DNA from 2 places in the Lysinibacillus sp. NPDC093216 genome. Region 1 is predicted to be linked to the other one. Evidence: riboswitches for the same ligand, from Rfam matches in the RefSeq annotation. Region 1 holds a riboswitch; the other holds the start of a gene.
What was found. A riboswitch is a leader RNA that binds a small molecule or an ion and turns the genes downstream of it on or off. The one in region 1 is predicted to bind FMN.

Region 1 (8,432 bases):
TTTCTTTTGGATATCTTCATTTTGATGCAATTTTTACTTTATGGTTATAAGGAGTATAAAAAAATTATTCCGAGAAAGGTATTTTATACATCTTTTTTCATAACACTCGTAGTAAGCTTTCTCACGATTTTAGCGATGATGCATGAATTCAAAGATACGGCAGGCATATATGCCGCGTTTTTCCAAAATCTGATGATGTCAGGGCTTTTTATCGCCTTATTCATTCAAAGAGGGAACTTAAGTGGACAATCAATGGGCATAGCCATTTGTAAAATGATTGGAACTGTGTTAGCAGCAGTTTGCTTCTATTTGTATTTTAGAACACCATTGATTACTATCATTTCGCTTGCAATTTTTATTTATGATTGGATTTATATAGTATTGATCTTTAGGTTTAATGTGAAATATGCAAAATGAAAAAATTGATAAAGGGATGTACCGTGCCCTGCATCTATAAAAAATAGCACTCTACAATGTCACTCAACTTTGTAGAGTGTTTTCATTTTATAAACAAATAAAAATAATGAAATGAAACACACTATCAGCAATACACGAATAAGATGTCTCTGTAGTATGAAGATAGGGAAGGTGTTTTATTTGAAAAAGAAGTGGATAACCACACTATGTATTATTTGTACGATTGGGCTAATTGGCTGTCAGGGGAAATCTGCGGATGAGAAAAAACAAGAACAACAAGTTCAAGAGTCAGAGCATAAAGCTGATGGTGTAAAAAAGCCTGTTACCTTTGAACAACAACAAGCAGAGCCAGTCGTTGTTGAAATTGTAGATCCTTCTACACAAGCCATCGTACAAACCATTTCACCGCAAGAAATGGACTATGAACGTGATAGACTATCGTATACAAAACAAATTGAGCAATTAGCAAAAGGTTTAGCGAGAGGGAATGAAAATACAACCGGCTATGATAAGCGTATGATACTTGATAAGCTGGACGATCAAGGAAAAGTAATTAAAGGTAGTCCTTTAACTGTTTTAAAAGAAAGTGAATTAGTAGAGAGAATATTAGAAGCATCAGCAACTGGTGGTACAGTGGAGATGCCTCTATCTGTTACAGAAAGCGGCTATAATTTTGAAGATATTCCATATTTAGAAGACGTGGTTGTGGCATCCTATACAACTTACTTCAATACGCATGATGTAGGAAGAAATAAAAATATTGAACTTTCTGCGAAGGCAATTAATAATGTTATCGTTGGAAGTGGAGATTCTTTCTCCTTTAATACAGTCGTTGGACCTAGGGACGAAGTAAATGGTTATCAGCCTGCACCAGAAATCATCAACAAAAAGGTTGTGATGGGCATTGGGGGAGGTATCTGTCAAACGTCCTCAACCTTATTTAATGCGGTTGATCAAATACCAGTAAAATTTGTTGAACGTCATCACCATTCTTTAGATGTCGGGTACGTTCCAAAAGGAAGAGACGCTACAGTTTCCTATGGTGGCTTAGATTTCAGATTTCAAAATACAACTAACGTACCTTTTTTAATTAAAGCTAGCTATAGTAAAAATTCTCTTACAGTTGAGGTAAGAACAGCGGAAAAATATGTAGAAATCTTGAAAAAGCAATAGTATTGCTCTTTACAAAACGAGGAGTTGATTTCCGTTCCGACTGGGCGCTTGGTTGCTGACGCTTCGCTTTCGCACAGAGCAAAGCTTCCTGGGGGCGACCGATGAGCCGCTTAGGGCAACAGATGTTTTTTTGTGCGAAAGCGTAGTGCTAACGAAGCGTCAGCAAAAGGGTTTCATTGAAAGCGTAGTGCAACGAAGCAACAGCAAAAGGGTTTCATCTGCGCGAAAGCGTAGCGGCAGCGGCAACAGCAGGATGTTAGTCACGAAGGCGTTATCACAGGATGTGATGGTTTTAGCCTTCGTTCCTCTATTGCTAATCCCCAAGGAGTCGCCCAGTCTCCACTCCAATCAACCACTTCGCTTAATATGTATCTTCAATCTGTTCCTCTAATAAAATGAAGCTGCAGCAATGTTTTTTATATGCGAAAGCGGAGCGACAGTGGTATATCTGAACACCCTAAATCATTCCCACAATAATTTTTTCAACAACAAGAGGATCATAGCAATTTTTTAATTGCTATGATCCTCTTAGCTTATATGATATTTAAAATTTCTTGTGGTGTAGCTACTTTGTACTCGGGATCCTCTTGTTGTACAACTTCAATAGCGTCATATCCCCAACTAACCCAAATAATAGGCACGCCCACTTTTTTGCAGGCTACAATATCTCTTTGTTCATCACCAATGTATATAACTTCTGAAGGTGTAATGCCCGAGCCCTTTAAAAAACTTTTTATCACTTTATCCTTTCCAAAAATACGGTTTGAAGAAAGAACATTTGACACACAATGAATACCGTTCATTTTTAGAAATTCTAAAATGTTCTCCTGTGAATTGGAGGAAATAATAAGGATTTTATAGCCTCTTTGATCAATTTCCGTAAGGACTTCTTTAATACCATCATAAAGATGAACATCATTTAATGACTGGCGGTACAGGCGATAAAACTGTGGTAAAATCATGGGCAATTTATACATAGGGAAGTCGAATAATTTACTGCGTTCCGCTATAGATAGTTTTTTTAATGATTCGATTTCCTTTAACTCTATTCCTTTAAATTTATACTTTTGCGCAATCGTATTCCAAGCTGATGCAAACACTGCTGTTGAATCAGCCAGTGTTCCATCAAAATCAAAGATTATATATTTCATGACAAACTTTCTCCTTTAATCATCTAATTGTAAAGACGTCTTTTTCTTGAAAATGTTACTGCCTATTTTAAAATAATGACATGATTATACAGAATATGTAACAGCGTATTATAAATGACCCCAGATGAATAATTTTTTTACTAATGGGTAAATATTTTTTCAGGGTAAAGGGGCTTATGGCAACTTCTTTGGTAAAAATTGTACCGAAAAATGTGTCGAAATCAATAATGAAATTATCTATACAGTTTTTATGTAGTTGAATGGACAAAAAAAGTACCTGTCATCCGTTAGTATTGAGCTGGATGACAGGTACGACTATTATGAAGCATCTTGTGATGTTGTATCTCGTTTTTTTGTTAAATAATATGCATTTACCGAGGAAGTGATAGGAATGATAAGTGCGATTCCAATGCCTGCGCAAAATATCATAATAAGTTCAGTGGCAAATACTTTAGAATTAATGATTTCACCAATTGAATAAGATAAATCTTTGAACCAAATGAGCAAGCTTAAATATCCACCAAAGAAAGCGAAAAATAATGTATTTGTATCTGTACCTAAAATGTCCCTTCCAATGCTTAAACCTGATGTAAATAATTTTTTTCTGCTAATTAACGGATTATGATGAAGAATCTCATGCATGGAAGTAGCAATAGAAATGGCAACATCCAAAATTGCTCCAATCGTACTCATAATAATAACGGAAGCTCCAATTTGCACAAAATTGACGCCAATATAAAGAGAAAATATGCTAATCTCTTCAGAGGATTCTTCCCCGAATCCTCGAATCATTGATTTCTCCGTTACAAAAACAATGAATAGTAATAAAATTACAATCGTAATCATTGTAGAAATGAATGCAGTTACTGTTTTACTACTCATTTCATTAATAAAAAATAAGCTAATCCAGCTAATGACGGTACAGGCAATGAGCGTTAATATAATTGGACTATTTTTCTGATTGGTCATTAAAAAGATGGTGATAAAGAGTACTCCAAAGTTTAAAAATAAAGATAGAAAAGATCGTACTCCTTTTTTTCCACCGATAACATTCATCAATATGAATAAAATGGCAGTTAACCATACTAATACATTCATTATTTTGCCCTCTTTCGATTAATGAAAAAAATAGAAGTGTATAAACTGATTGGAATCGTTAAGACAACACCGATTCCACCTGCTAGGGCCCTAGCTAATTCTAATGAAAGATTCATGGAAAGTGTTTGCCCTAATGGATAAGAGTTTTTTAAATATAAAATCAACATAGGGATTGAGCCACAAATATAAACAAAAAACAAAATACTTGTAATCGTTCCCATAATGTCTTTCCCGATGTCCATCCCTGAGGTTTTCAATGCTTGGTCAGATATTTCTTCGTTTTGCTCAAATAAAGCGAACATTGAAGAAGCCATTGTGATGGAGACATCCATTACAGCTCCTAGTGCTCCAATAAATAACCCAGCCATAAAAATCACTCGATATGGACGCGTTAAAAATTGCATTTCTTCATATCGAAGCCCATTCTCGGATGTAATCCACAAAACTAAAGCACTAATCAATATAGAAATAAATGTTCCTATAAGTGTTGCCACTATCGCTGCATATGTTTTTTCATTCAAGCCGTTAATGAGAATTAAAGAAATGACCGTAAATAAAAGAACACATACCCCGCTAATAAATATCAAATTTATATTAGAATTTATATATAAATCCAAAGCGTATGATAATACAAGCGAATTTACAATTAAACTGATGATTGAAAATAATCCTTGTCTTTTACCGACAATTAGCAAAGCAAAAATAAAAATCCACGCCACTATCAAGACAAACTGATCACGTTTCACGTCTAAAATAGCCCCAGTTAAATCTCCATTTTTGTCTGTATTTACTTTAATGGAAACAAATAATTTATTCCCAACATGGTACTCTTGATCAAAAGCCCCAGATGCTGAATACTCATTTGTAAAATGAATAAGCTTACCTTTTTTTTTACCATTTTTTAATACAGCTGTAATTTGCTGAGTATATAAATGATCTTCATTTTCATACATATCTGTTACAGGGTTTGATTCTTTTAATTCCGTTTTTATAACTTCCGCAATTGGACGATCATAAAATGCTTCGTTGTGATAAACGAAAAAAACAGAAGCGATAAAGCAAATTGCGATAAAGGTATAAAATATAAATTTAGATTTTTTTTTCAAGATGTTTTGCAATAAAAAGCCTCCAATGTGAGAAAGGAATCTGATTGTACTTATGCGTTCATTGTTAAAATGGCACGAAAATGACTCACAATATCACTAATTTTTTAATGTCAAGCAGATTTAAAAAATGCCATTATAAAGTAACGTGCTAATTGAATAGAGGTTCCTTAATTATATAGTAGATTTTAGCTTACTTAGTTAGTTTTAGCATAATTAAATTATTGTTATTCATTATGTAAGTGTTTATTAATTTTTTGCTTATGACAAATGGGATGGTACAACATAGCATGTGAAGGAAGCGAAAAAATATAGGAGAAATCGCCATTATTCAGGACGCGATAGTTGAATTGATACTGGCCAGGTTAGGCAGTATTTAATCAAAAGAGGAATGGTTTGGCATGAAATGTGCTATTCCAGTAATGGAAAAGCAGGGTAAAGGATCGATTATTAATACTGCTTCATCGGCAGGTATTCGTTCAGAACGCAGTATCGCTGTATATTCCGCAAGTAACATGCGGTAATCGGTTTAACGAAAGGCGTCACGGTCGAGTATGCAAATAAAAGTATTCGTATTAATGCTGTGTGTCCAGGCGGCATCGTTACACCATTATTTCAAAGTGTTGGTGAAACACTTGAAAAAACAGGGTACGTACCAGAAGAAATGTCACGTGTACGTATGGGACGCCATGGTGAACCAGAATAAGTAGCAGAAGCGGTCCTATTCTTAGCATCAGATAAAGCAAGCTTCATGGCTGATGCTGTTGTCTCTGTTGATGGTAGTTTGACTGTATAAATTCATTGTTTTTGTAGCAATTTACAAACGCAACGATAGGCAAACTTGCGAATGTGAAATGAACTATAGAAAAAAATTTATAAAGAATTATCTGGATAATAAAATAAATTAGTGTTATCGTAAGAAATAGCTAAATAAAAATATCCTTCAGGGTAGGGTGAAATTCCCAATCGGCGGTGATGAAGAAATTCAAAGTCCGTGAGCGCAAGCTGATTTGGTGCAAATCCAAAACCGACAGTTATAGTCTGGATGGGAGAAGGGTAAAAGTATGAGCTTTTTAAATTCGCTTGAGTTTATAAGGTGTATTTGAGTATGCTTTTATGTTAACTACTTCCCATTTTATAGTCGGGAAGTAGTTTTTGTTTTATTTGGCTAAAAAATTGAATAGCAGTAGTTCTTCGGGGTAGGGTGAAATTCCCAATCGGCGGTGATGAAGAAATTCAAAGTCCGTGAGCGCAAGCTGATTTGGTGCAAATCCAAAACCGACAGTGACAGTCTGGATGGGAGAAGAACGATGAGATGACAGCCTATGGAAAAAATATTATATCCATAAGGTTTATTTGTTGACGTCTTATGTATATGAACTCCCAAACCCCTTTATTCTAAGGGGTTTTTTGTTTGAGCGGAAATTATTAAATGAATGAAAGCAGGTGAAAAAATGTTTACAGGAATTGTTGAGGATATTGGCACCGTAAAAACCATGCAAAGCGATCGACAAAGTATGAAAATCACCGTTATTTCAAAGAAAATGGTAGAGGATGTAAAGCTAGGGGACAGTATAGCGGTCAATGGTGTTTGTTTAACAGTGATATATTTTAATGGACAAGAGCTAACGATGGATGTAATGCCTGAAACAGTGAGCGCAACAAATTTACAGCAGCTCGCAGTTGGAGATCCGGTAAATTTAGAACGCGCTATGCCAGCTAATGGACGTTTCGGTGGTCATTTTGTATCCGGACATGTTGACGGGGTAGGGAAAATAGTGCGCAAGCGGCCATTAGCAAATGCAGTCTATATTGATATTGAACTATCGAAGGAGTTAACGAGCTACTGTATTCCAAAGGGCTCCATCACAATTGACGGAACGAGTCTAACACTCTTTCAGGTCGAGAAAAACGGTGTCACAGTATCACTGATACCTCACACATACAAGGAAACAATTTTAGGTATGAAAAAAATTGGTGATCTCGTCAATATAGAAACCGATTTAGTTGGAAAATACATTTTGCATCAACTTAAGTATGGACAGGAACCAACCATTTCAAGAGACTTCTTAGCAAAAAACGGGTTTTAACTTCTTTCAGCGAAGCCAAAACATCTGTACCTGTCGCTACGCTTTCGGTACAAAAAACATCCGCTGAAATAGAGGAACTTAGTCTAAGAACGCCACGTTCTGTGGAAACGGCTGAGTGACCAACGTCATGCTTGCAGGCCTAAGCAATCCGGACGCAATTATGCCGAGGCATAATTGATCTAATAACACTTTAAGAACTGGAGGTGGCGATATTGCTACATTCAATTGAAGAAGCAATAGAGGATTTAAAACAAGGGAAGATGATTATCGTAGTAGATGATGAGGACCGAGAAAACGAAGGGGACTTACTCGCACTTGCGGAATTTATGACCCCAGAAACGATTAACTTTATGGCGACCTATGGAAGAGGTCTTATTTGTACGCCGATTTCGCAGGAGCTTGCACAAAAATTAGCATTAAAGCCAATGGTTAGTATTAATACTGATAATCATCAAACGGCATTTACCGTTAGTATAGATCATGTAGACACAACAACTGGAATTAGCGCCTTTGAACGGGCAATGACTATACAAAAAATGCTAAAACCACAGGCAAAAGCTGCGGATTTTCGTAGACCGGGCCATGTATTCCCGTTAATTGCAAAGGACAATGGTGTATTAGAGCGTAGAGGACATACGGAAGCTACAATTGATTTGGCCAAGCTGTGTCATAGTATTCCTGCGGGCATTATTTGTGAAATTATGGGGGACAATGGCAAAATGCTACGCTTTAATGACCTTGTTAAATATGCAGCGCAACATGATTTAAAAATGATTTCAATTGAAGCATTGGCCACTTATCGTCTTAAACTAATAATGGAAGAAAACACACAGACAATATAAAGGATCATCAACAAAAGTTTGGAATGACATTTGTTAAAACGTACTTTATGTATATAAGTTGATTGGAGTGGAGACTGGGCGACTCCTTGAGGATTAGCGGATAGAGGAACGAAGGCTAAAACCATCACGTCCTGTGATAATTCGTGATCAACATCGTGTTGGCCCGAGACCCTGGAGCGCAAGCGAAGGGGCTCATCGGACGCCCTCAGGAAGCTCTGCTCTGCGCGAAAGCAATAACAAAGCGCCCAGTCGGAACGGAAATCAACCCCACGTTATGATGATTAGACTAAATAATAGAGGAGAGATTCAAAATGGTTAAAACATTTGAAGCACAATTAATTGGTACGGATTTAAAAATAGCAGTAGTAGTTGGTCGTTTCAACGAATTTATTACAAGCAAATTATTAGACGGTGCATTAGATGGTTTAAAGCGTCATGGTGTGGATGAGAATTCTATCGATGTAGCATGGGTTCCTGGTGCATTTGAAGTGCCATTCATCGCGAAACAGTTAGCTGAAACAAAGAAATATGATGCAATTATTGGATTAGGTACAGTAA
Region 2 (8,432 bases), on a different contig from region 1:
TATATTGTAAAACCATTTAGTCCTCGTGAGGTTGTGTTACGTGTGAAGGCTATATTACGCCGTTCACAAGCATTCTCACCTTCGACAAATGCTTCTTCTTCAAAAGATTTAGTTGTGTTCCAACATTTAATGATTGATCATGATGCGCACCGTGTAACAGCAGAGGGTATTGAAGTAAATTTAACGCCTAAAGAGTATGAATTGCTTTATTTCCTAGCTAAATCACCAGACAAAGTATTTGACCGTGAACAATTACTAAAAGAAGTTTGGCATTATGATTTCTTTGGCGACTTACGTACAGTTGACACACATGTAAAACGTTTACGCGAGAAGCTCAACCGTGTATCTGAAAACGCTGCAAAAATGATTGTTACTGTATGGGGCGTTGGTTACAAATTTGAGGTTGTCAATGAATAGAATATGGAACAGTGTTGTCGGGAAGCTATGGGTAACCATATTGCTTCTCGTTTCATTTGTATTGTTTGTTTTCACGGTTTTAATGCTTGAATTTCTTCAGAATTACCATATGCAACAAGCAGAAAGCTCCTTGCGTCAAACTGCAGCAACAGTTGCCAGTATAGTAGATGATAATGAAACGGCAGAATCGACTTCGGAATTATTAAAAGATATTTTACCTGAAAGTACAAATGCACTTATTGCTATTAACCATGATAGAATTTCTTTCGCTATGCAGGAAGGTGTCAATAAAAAAGAAATACAGGATATGATTTTAGCCAATAAATCGTTCCAAGAAGTTTTTCAATCAGATAAACCGATTATTAAGGAAATGATGATGCCGTCTTCTACAGACAAAGAAAAGTTGGAATCGTATGTTGTGCTTGGTTTCCCGCTAAATGTGGAAAATGCTGTACACGGGGCTGTCTTTATTTATCAAAGTCCGGATGCGCTGCATAAAACATCGAAAGAGACGACGAAAATTGTCTTTTTATCTGCTTTCATTGCCTTTGTGCTGACGACATTTTTTGCGTTTTTCCTTTCATCACGTATTACGTCACCATTACGTAAAATGCGTGAGCTGGCATTTGAAATTTCTAAAGGGAATTTTGAAGCGAAGATGCCGACTACACAAAATGATGAAATTGGCCAGCTTGCAGTTGCCTTCAATCAAATGGGCCGTCAATTGAAACACAATCTAGAAGTGATCAATCAAGAAAATGAACAGCTTTCCAATATATTAACATCGATGACAGACGCAGTTATTACGTTTAATCGTGATCGTACAATATTATTAAGTAATCCGCCAGCGGACCGTTTAATGCAAACGTGGTTTGTTAATAAGGGATCACAAAGTGCGAAGCCAATTCCGCCAGAGCTTTATCATATGCTCGATCATGTACTGATGTTTGAGGATAAGCTTGAAGAAGAAATTGAGATGGATGGAAGTTACTATACGTTTACGATTAGCCCTCTTTATAGTGAGGAATCGATACGTGGAGCGGTTGCGGTTATTCGTGATATGACAGAGCAGCATCGTTTAGAAAAACTGCGTTCAGACTTTATTGCCAATGTGTCTCATGAGCTACGAACGCCAATTTCGATGCTCCAAGGCTATTCAGAGGCTCTAATGGATGATGATTTTATTCAAGATCAAGAAGAACGTAATGAAATTACAAAAATTATTTATGATGAATCGAAACGTATGGGACGTCTAGTAACAGATTTATTAGACCTTGCGCGTATGGAATCGGGGCATATGACGCTTTACAAAGATGAGCTCCCGATTAATTCAACATTTGAACGTATTACTCAAAAATTTGCACAGGTGGCAAAAGAGCAACATGTTCGTCTAATATTTGACAGTGAATTTAATGACGAAGCTTCGATTAGTATAGATGAGGATCGAATTGAACAGGTTTTAACAAATTTAGTTGATAATGCTCTTCGTCATACTGATGAAGGGTCTGTAACAGTGAAGGTTGAGCAGGAACCAACCTTTGCCAAGGTTTCTGTTCAGGATACAGGGCATGGTATTCCGCAAGAGGACTTACCATATGTCTTTGAACGTTTCTATAAAGCAGATAAGGCACGTACACGTTCTAAAGGCGGAACTGGCCTAGGTTTAGCTATAGCTAGAAATATTGTCAAGGCACATTCAGGCAATATTATGGTAGATAGTGTGCTGAAAGAGGGGACTACCTTCACGTTTTATTTACCTTTTGATTAATACTATTAAAGAGTGGTATTAATTGGATGTAACTTCTGTGGACATTTAGACGACAAATATAAATAGAACGGGGGTGGAGTGCTTTGAATGACTCCGTGTTCCATCGGTTATACGATGCATATCATCAAGACGTGTTCCAGTTTCTTATTTATTTAGTAAAAAACCGTACACTTGCTGAGGATTTAGCGCATGAGGTTTATGTTCGTGTATTGCGCTCATATGATCAGTTCGCAGGAAATAGCAGTGAAAAGACTTGGCTTTTTGCTATTGCTAAAAATGTCGCTATTGATCATTTTAGAAAGCAGGCTGTACGTCAAAAACATTCACTTGATTTTTTTGATTGGGAAACGGAACAGCTACATTCAACCACACCATCACCGGAGGACGTATTGCAGGCCAGTGATGAATTTATGCAGGTGCAAGTAGCACTCGAACACTGTACAGGTGACCAAAAAATGGTCATTATTATGCGCTACTTTCAAGACTTATCGATTGCAGAAACTGCACAAATACTAGATTGGACAGAAGCGAAGGTAAAAACCACTCAGCATCGTGCCATTAAATTTTTACGGCAACAGCTACAACAGGTTAGAGAACAGGAGGCGAAACGGCAATGACACATAACCAATTTGATGATGATCAACTTGAGCATCTATTAAATAATGCCCCTAAGCTTTCTGACCGCCGTTCAAAAGAAGAAATATTAAATCGATTATTGACAGATGCTCGCTTGCAGGATAATATCCATCTTCAAGAAGCTATACAACAACCAATAGATGATGAAATAACATCGCAAGAGCAACAACACAGTATTCCTACGCAACAAGAAAGTACCGAGACTGCAACAACAAAGAAGAAAGTTCGTAAATGGCCAATCTTTATGAGTGTTGCAGCAGTTTTCGCTTTAACAGTAATTACAGGCTCTATGTTCATGAATCATAATGATGCAAAATTAGACCAGGCTAATGCTCCTGAAACCTCTCAATATTCAACATCGCAGGATAGTCGAGCAGCGAAAAGCTTTGTCAACCAGGATAAGATTATGGAATCCAACAACATAGTAGCAAAACATTCAAGGATTATGTCTCTACGATCATCTGTTTATGAGGAAGATTTAACAGAAGCAGTAGTGTTTCATATTGGTTTGGCAAATCGTGATAAGAAAAGCGTACCGATGACGTATATCATTCCAAATGAACGAGTTGCCACTGATTTTCCGAAGAAAAAGCCTACAACATTACAAATGTATGAAAAGTATGCGCCGCAAATTGATGAGAAAGCAAATGGTTTTACTAACTATCATCCATATAAAGGAGAATTGAAGGAGAAGGGCGATAAACTAGTTCATGTATTGCCGGAGAAAAATGATTATGATGTTGCTTCAGCAGATACTAATGAATATTTAGAGACTTTACAGGATACATTCTCAGATTCAGAGTATAAAGATATTGAGTTTGAAAATCCTGATGGTACAGCCTACAAATTTTCCAAGGAAGAAGAGCCAAGTAATCCTAAGGCATTAACAAGCTCAAATCATTTTAATTATTATTTATATAAAGATGAAAATGGAGCTGAATATTTATCACCCGATTCTCGTAAGACTTTTCCCACTGTAACAGAAGCGCTTACCGATATGCGAAATAAAAATGATGATGTATACGTTTCAGTTGTACCAGAAAATATAGCATACACTGTAAAAGAAGTAGCAGAAGGCGTTATTGTTACATTTGATGAGCCGCTTGATTTAACGACCATGGATACTGTTCGTGCAACTCAACTGATAGAAGCTATGATGCTCACTGCTGCAAGCTTTGATCAACAAATACGTTTAGACAATGTTGTACAGGAAACCTGGGAAGGATTTGATTTAAAAAAATTCTTGCCAAAGCCTGTAGGAGCCAATAAACGATATATGCCATAAACAGCCTAACAACAAATAGACGAACAGAACATAAATAAATTTTTGGAGCATTCTCGCCACTATATGTGCGTGAATGCTCTTGTCATTTAACTTAGCAATTATTTTCAGTAGCGAAAGCGAAGCGTCACCTACGAAGTCTCTCGCCTCTATAGGTGATGAGATGAATAAGGATTTAAGCTACTTTTCACGAGTATTTATTAAAGCATACAAGTTTAATCGGATTTTTTTAAAGCAAAGCTATTTACTTTTCTCTAATAATTCATTATAGTAAGGCTATGAAATAAAAAAATAATGATTCATCTTCGGGGCAGGGTGAAAATCCCGACCGGCGGTAATAGAGTTGTAAATCGCTAATGTTTCCTTTAAGACATATTAGCTCGCATGATTTACTAAAGGCTCTTCAGCCCGCGACCTGTGCAAATAATTTTTTTGCATGGCTGACTTGGTGCAATTCCAAGGCCGACAGTTAAAGTCTGGATGGGAGAAGATGGAGGTACGATCGTCATTCATTGTTATGAATTTAGCTATGTACGAGCGTTTTTTCGATGTGGTTTCACACAGCGTATGCTCAGAAAATAGTTAATTAATGGCGTTTTTTAATCATGCCTATTCTCCCTTATGCTCTTTTGCATAAGGGTTTTTTCATGATAATAATTGATTAGGTCGTAACCTTTCTTCTTGCGAGATTGAATCAGCAAAGAGGAGAGAGTTTTCTATGAAGAAAAATGTTAAACTTCAATCGTATATTACGATTGGTATGCTGAGCAGTATTTCGTTTTTATTAATGCTTTTTAATTTCCCGATTCCGCCATTTCCAATGTTTTTGGAAGTGGACTTCAGTGATATGCCAGCATTACTAGCAGCAATCACTATGGGACCTGTAGCGGGGATTTTAGTAGAATTATTTAAAAATGTGTTGGACTGGGTTTTCTCAGGCACGCCAACGGGAGTACCGGTAGGACATATCGCGAACTTTGCAACAGGTATTTTATTTATTTTACCAGTGAGCTTTGTTTTTAATCGCTCCAAAACAGTTAAGGGCCTTATCGGAGGTTTAGCTGCTGGAACAATTGTAATGGCAGTAGGAATGAGCATCCTTAACTATGCAGTATTTTTACCTATGTACACTTACTTTTTAGGTATGGAGCCTGTTGTAGGTGATTCACTATATAAAATGATCGTAGCTGGTATTTTGCCATTTAACATTGTGAAAGGTATTTTAATTACTATCATCATGGCATTACTATTCACAACAATGCGTAAATGGATTGATCATCAGCGTTCTATGTATTTAACAAAATAATTAGGATGAGACCTCGAGCTGTTAAGCGTTCGAGGTTTTTTATGTAGAATGGTTGAGGTGTTGGATAATATTACGCAAAAGTAACATATAGAATTAATGTAGTCGACTGTATTATTTTATTGTAGAATAAGGAAGAGTTGAGTAAGTTAGAGGAGTTTGAAGAGATGAGTGAAAAAAAGAGTCAGTGGTCTAGTAAACTAGGCTTTATTTTAGCATCGGCTGGAGCTGCAATCGGACTGGGGGCAATTTGGAAGCTTCCATATGTTACTGGACAAAGTGGCGGGGGAGCATTTTTCCTGATTTTTGTGCTATTTACATTGTTGATTGGTTTACCGATGTTATTATCAGAATATATTTTAGGTCGTGGTACACAGTCTGAGGCTGTGACTGCCTATAAAAAAATTGCACCTACTAAAACAGGTTGGGCTTGGGTTGGTCGTATGGGTGTGCTCGGCTGTTTTTTATTATTAAGTTTTTATAGTGTTGTAGGAGGTTGGATTTTTATATATAGTGGCCTTGGTGTGACTGGGGCTGTTATTGATCCTTCCGTGGATCCTAGTGAACTATTTGCAAAGATTGTAGGAACACCTTGGATTACATTGCTAGGTTTAGGGCTGTTTACGCTAGTAAATGTATTAGTCATTTCACTTGGCGTGCAAAATGGTATAGAGAAGGCCAATAAGTGGATGATGCCTTTATTATTCATTATGTTTATTGTGCTTGTTGTGAGGGCTTTAACATTAGATGGAGCAATGGAAGGGGTTAAATTCTTCTTGTGGCCTGACTTTTCAAATATAACTGGAAAGGCAATATTGGAAGCGTTAGGGCAATCCTTCTTTGGCTTAGCAGTAGGATTTTCTTGTCTTGTGACGTACAGCTCCTATTTAAAGAAAGATGTGAGCTTACCTAATTCCGCAGGCTCTGTTGTTCTTCTCACTGTGCTTGTATCGTTTTTAGCAGGATTAGCCATTTTCCCTGTTGTATTTGCTTTTGATTTAGAACCGGCATCTGGACCAGGCTTATTATTTACGGTTCTGCCAACAGCATTTAGTCAAATGCCATTTGGTGAAATATTCTTAGCGATGTTTTTATTATTATTTTTATTCGCAACGCTAACTTCTTCCTTCAGTTTATATGAAATTATCGTAGCGGCATTTATGGAGAAGGGACGTATGTCTCGTTCTGCATTGACGATGCTACTAGGTGTAGTAGTCTTTATTGCAGCGATTCCTGCAGCACTTTCATCAAGTACATTAGCTGATGTATCAATTTTTGGAAAAACAATTTTTGATGCAACTGACTTTTTAGTTTCTAATTTAATGCTTCCGTTGGGTAACTTATTGATTGCTATCTTTATTGCGTATGTAGTTGATAAAGAATTTGTGAAGAAGGAATTATTAATAGGAAGTCAAATGGGGCAGGGGTTCTATTCAGCGTATCGACTACTGATGTTAATAGTAGTACCTTTTGTCATTATCGTTGTGTTTGTAAATATGCTTTTACAGTATTAAAAAGAGTAGGTTGCATTCCGTTTAATAGGAATGCAACTTACTTTTATGTTTGGGGGACAACGATAGGGTTAGTATTCGCTAAGTGATAGTTCACCTAACCAGCCTTCTTTAATGATCTGTCTTGCTTGCTCTTCGCTTTTAGTAATAGGGAATACTTTATCGACTTGTGAAATAGCAAACAAATTGCGAATGAAATCATCGACAACAATAATGGCGATTTTCTTTTCTTTTACAGATACTTTCTTTGCGAAATTGACAATCATGCCAAAGCCGGTACTATCGATGTTTGTAACCTTTTGCATATCGATAATATATCCATGCTTTGTTTCCAAGCTTAACGATTGAAGCTCAATTTTAATCTCTTCAATCGACCCATATTCTAAATCGCCAGTAAACGCAATCAAAATATAATCAGACTTTGTGTCAATAACCATCGCAATTTTCTTCTGATCCATACTATAGCGCCTCCATTTTCTTTTTCATGTAAGGAAATTCTAATTCTATAGAAGTTAAAACTTGAATTTATTGACTTCGTTTTGTAATTTATCGGCAATCGATGCTAATTCGTCTGAACTTTGTGTAATTTCTGCCACAGTTGCATATTGTTCTTCCGATGTTGCGGCAATTTCCTCTGTTGCTGCAGCGGAGTCTTCAATGATACGGGAAATATCTTGAATGGCTTGTTGAACCCCTAAGGAGTTGTTGTTTACATTCGTAAATGCAGCCTTCATCTGCTCAACGCCGTTTTCTGTTTCTTCGACCTTTTCAACGATTTCTTTTAATGCAGTTCCTCCTTTATTGATAATTGTTACTTGCTCCTCTACTGCTAGTAGATTACTTTCCATCGTGCGAACTGTCACAGAGGTTTCAGCCTGAATATCTTTAATGAGATTTGTAATTTGTCCTGATGCTAAACTTGATTGTTCAGCTAACTGGCGTACCTCTGATGCAACGACGGCAAAGCCTTTTCCTTGCTCACCTGCTCGTGCTGCTTCGATGGCTGCATTGAGGGCGAGTAGATTTGTTTGATCCGCAATACCCGTAATAACAGTAATAATGCCGCCAATTTCTTCAGAGCGTTTACCGAGTTTTTGGATAGAATCTGTTGCGTAAGACACTGTTTGTGTGACATCGCTTAAATGTTTTATAGCTTCATTGATCGCCTCTTCACCTTGGCGTGCAAAATGGGTCGATTCTATAGCGCTATTTAACGTATTCTCGGCTTTTTGTAAACTGGTCGATACTTCTTCAATTGTTTTTTGCATCATAGACACTATTTGTTCAGCTTGATCAGATTGAGTCGTAGTACCGACTGCAATTTCATTCATCGTAAGTGCGATTTGGTTAGAAGCCTCACTTGTTTGATGTGATGATTCTGCTAATGAATGCGATGAGTTAGCTATTTGATTGGCGCTACCAGCTACGATTGTCATCGTTTCCGTTAATCGATTCTTCATATCACTAAAAGCATTTGCTAAAACAGCAATCTCATCTTTACCTTTTGGGTTTAAT

Region 2: linked by a shared signal. The riboswitch ahead of ACQKOG_RS00070 (ECF transporter S component) and the one ahead of ribE (riboflavin synthase) in region 1 are both predicted to bind FMN.

What each region holds. Positions count from the first base shown of each region.
Region 1 is NZ_JBNNVB010000005.1:89,351-97,782, forward strand. Features, by position in the region: gene ACQKOG_RS08060 (hypothetical protein) at 1-417, shown strand, start outside; gene ACQKOG_RS08065 (VanW family protein) at 598-1,590, shown strand; gene ACQKOG_RS08070 (HAD hydrolase-like protein) at 2,124-2,741, opposite strand; gene ACQKOG_RS08075 (YibE/F family protein) at 3,060-3,839, opposite strand; gene ACQKOG_RS08080 (YibE/F family protein) at 3,839-4,957, opposite strand; gene ACQKOG_RS08085 (hypothetical protein) at 5,365-5,466, shown strand; gene ACQKOG_RS08090 (hypothetical protein) at 5,511-5,648, shown strand; FMN riboswitch at 5,878-6,003, shown strand; FMN riboswitch at 6,129-6,254, shown strand; gene ribE (riboflavin synthase) at 6,397-7,032, shown strand; partial or broken gene ribB (3,4-dihydroxy-2-butanone-4-phosphate synthase) at 7,245-7,835, shown strand; gene ribH (6,7-dimethyl-8-ribityllumazine synthase) at 8,186-8,432, shown strand, end outside.
Region 2 is NZ_JBNNVB010000001.1:8,971-17,402, reverse strand. Features, by position in the region: gene ACQKOG_RS00090 (response regulator transcription factor) at 1-417, shown strand, start outside; gene ACQKOG_RS00085 (ATP-binding protein) at 410-2,185, shown strand; gene sigX (RNA polymerase sigma factor SigX) at 2,269-2,802, shown strand; gene ACQKOG_RS00075 (RNA polymerase subunit sigma) at 2,799-4,106, shown strand; FMN riboswitch at 4,401-4,599, shown strand; gene ACQKOG_RS00070 (ECF transporter S component) at 4,822-5,409, shown strand; gene ACQKOG_RS00065 (sodium-dependent transporter) at 5,574-6,920, shown strand; gene ACQKOG_RS00060 (STAS domain-containing protein) at 6,989-7,375, opposite strand; gene ACQKOG_RS00055 (methyl-accepting chemotaxis protein) at 7,430-8,432, opposite strand, start outside.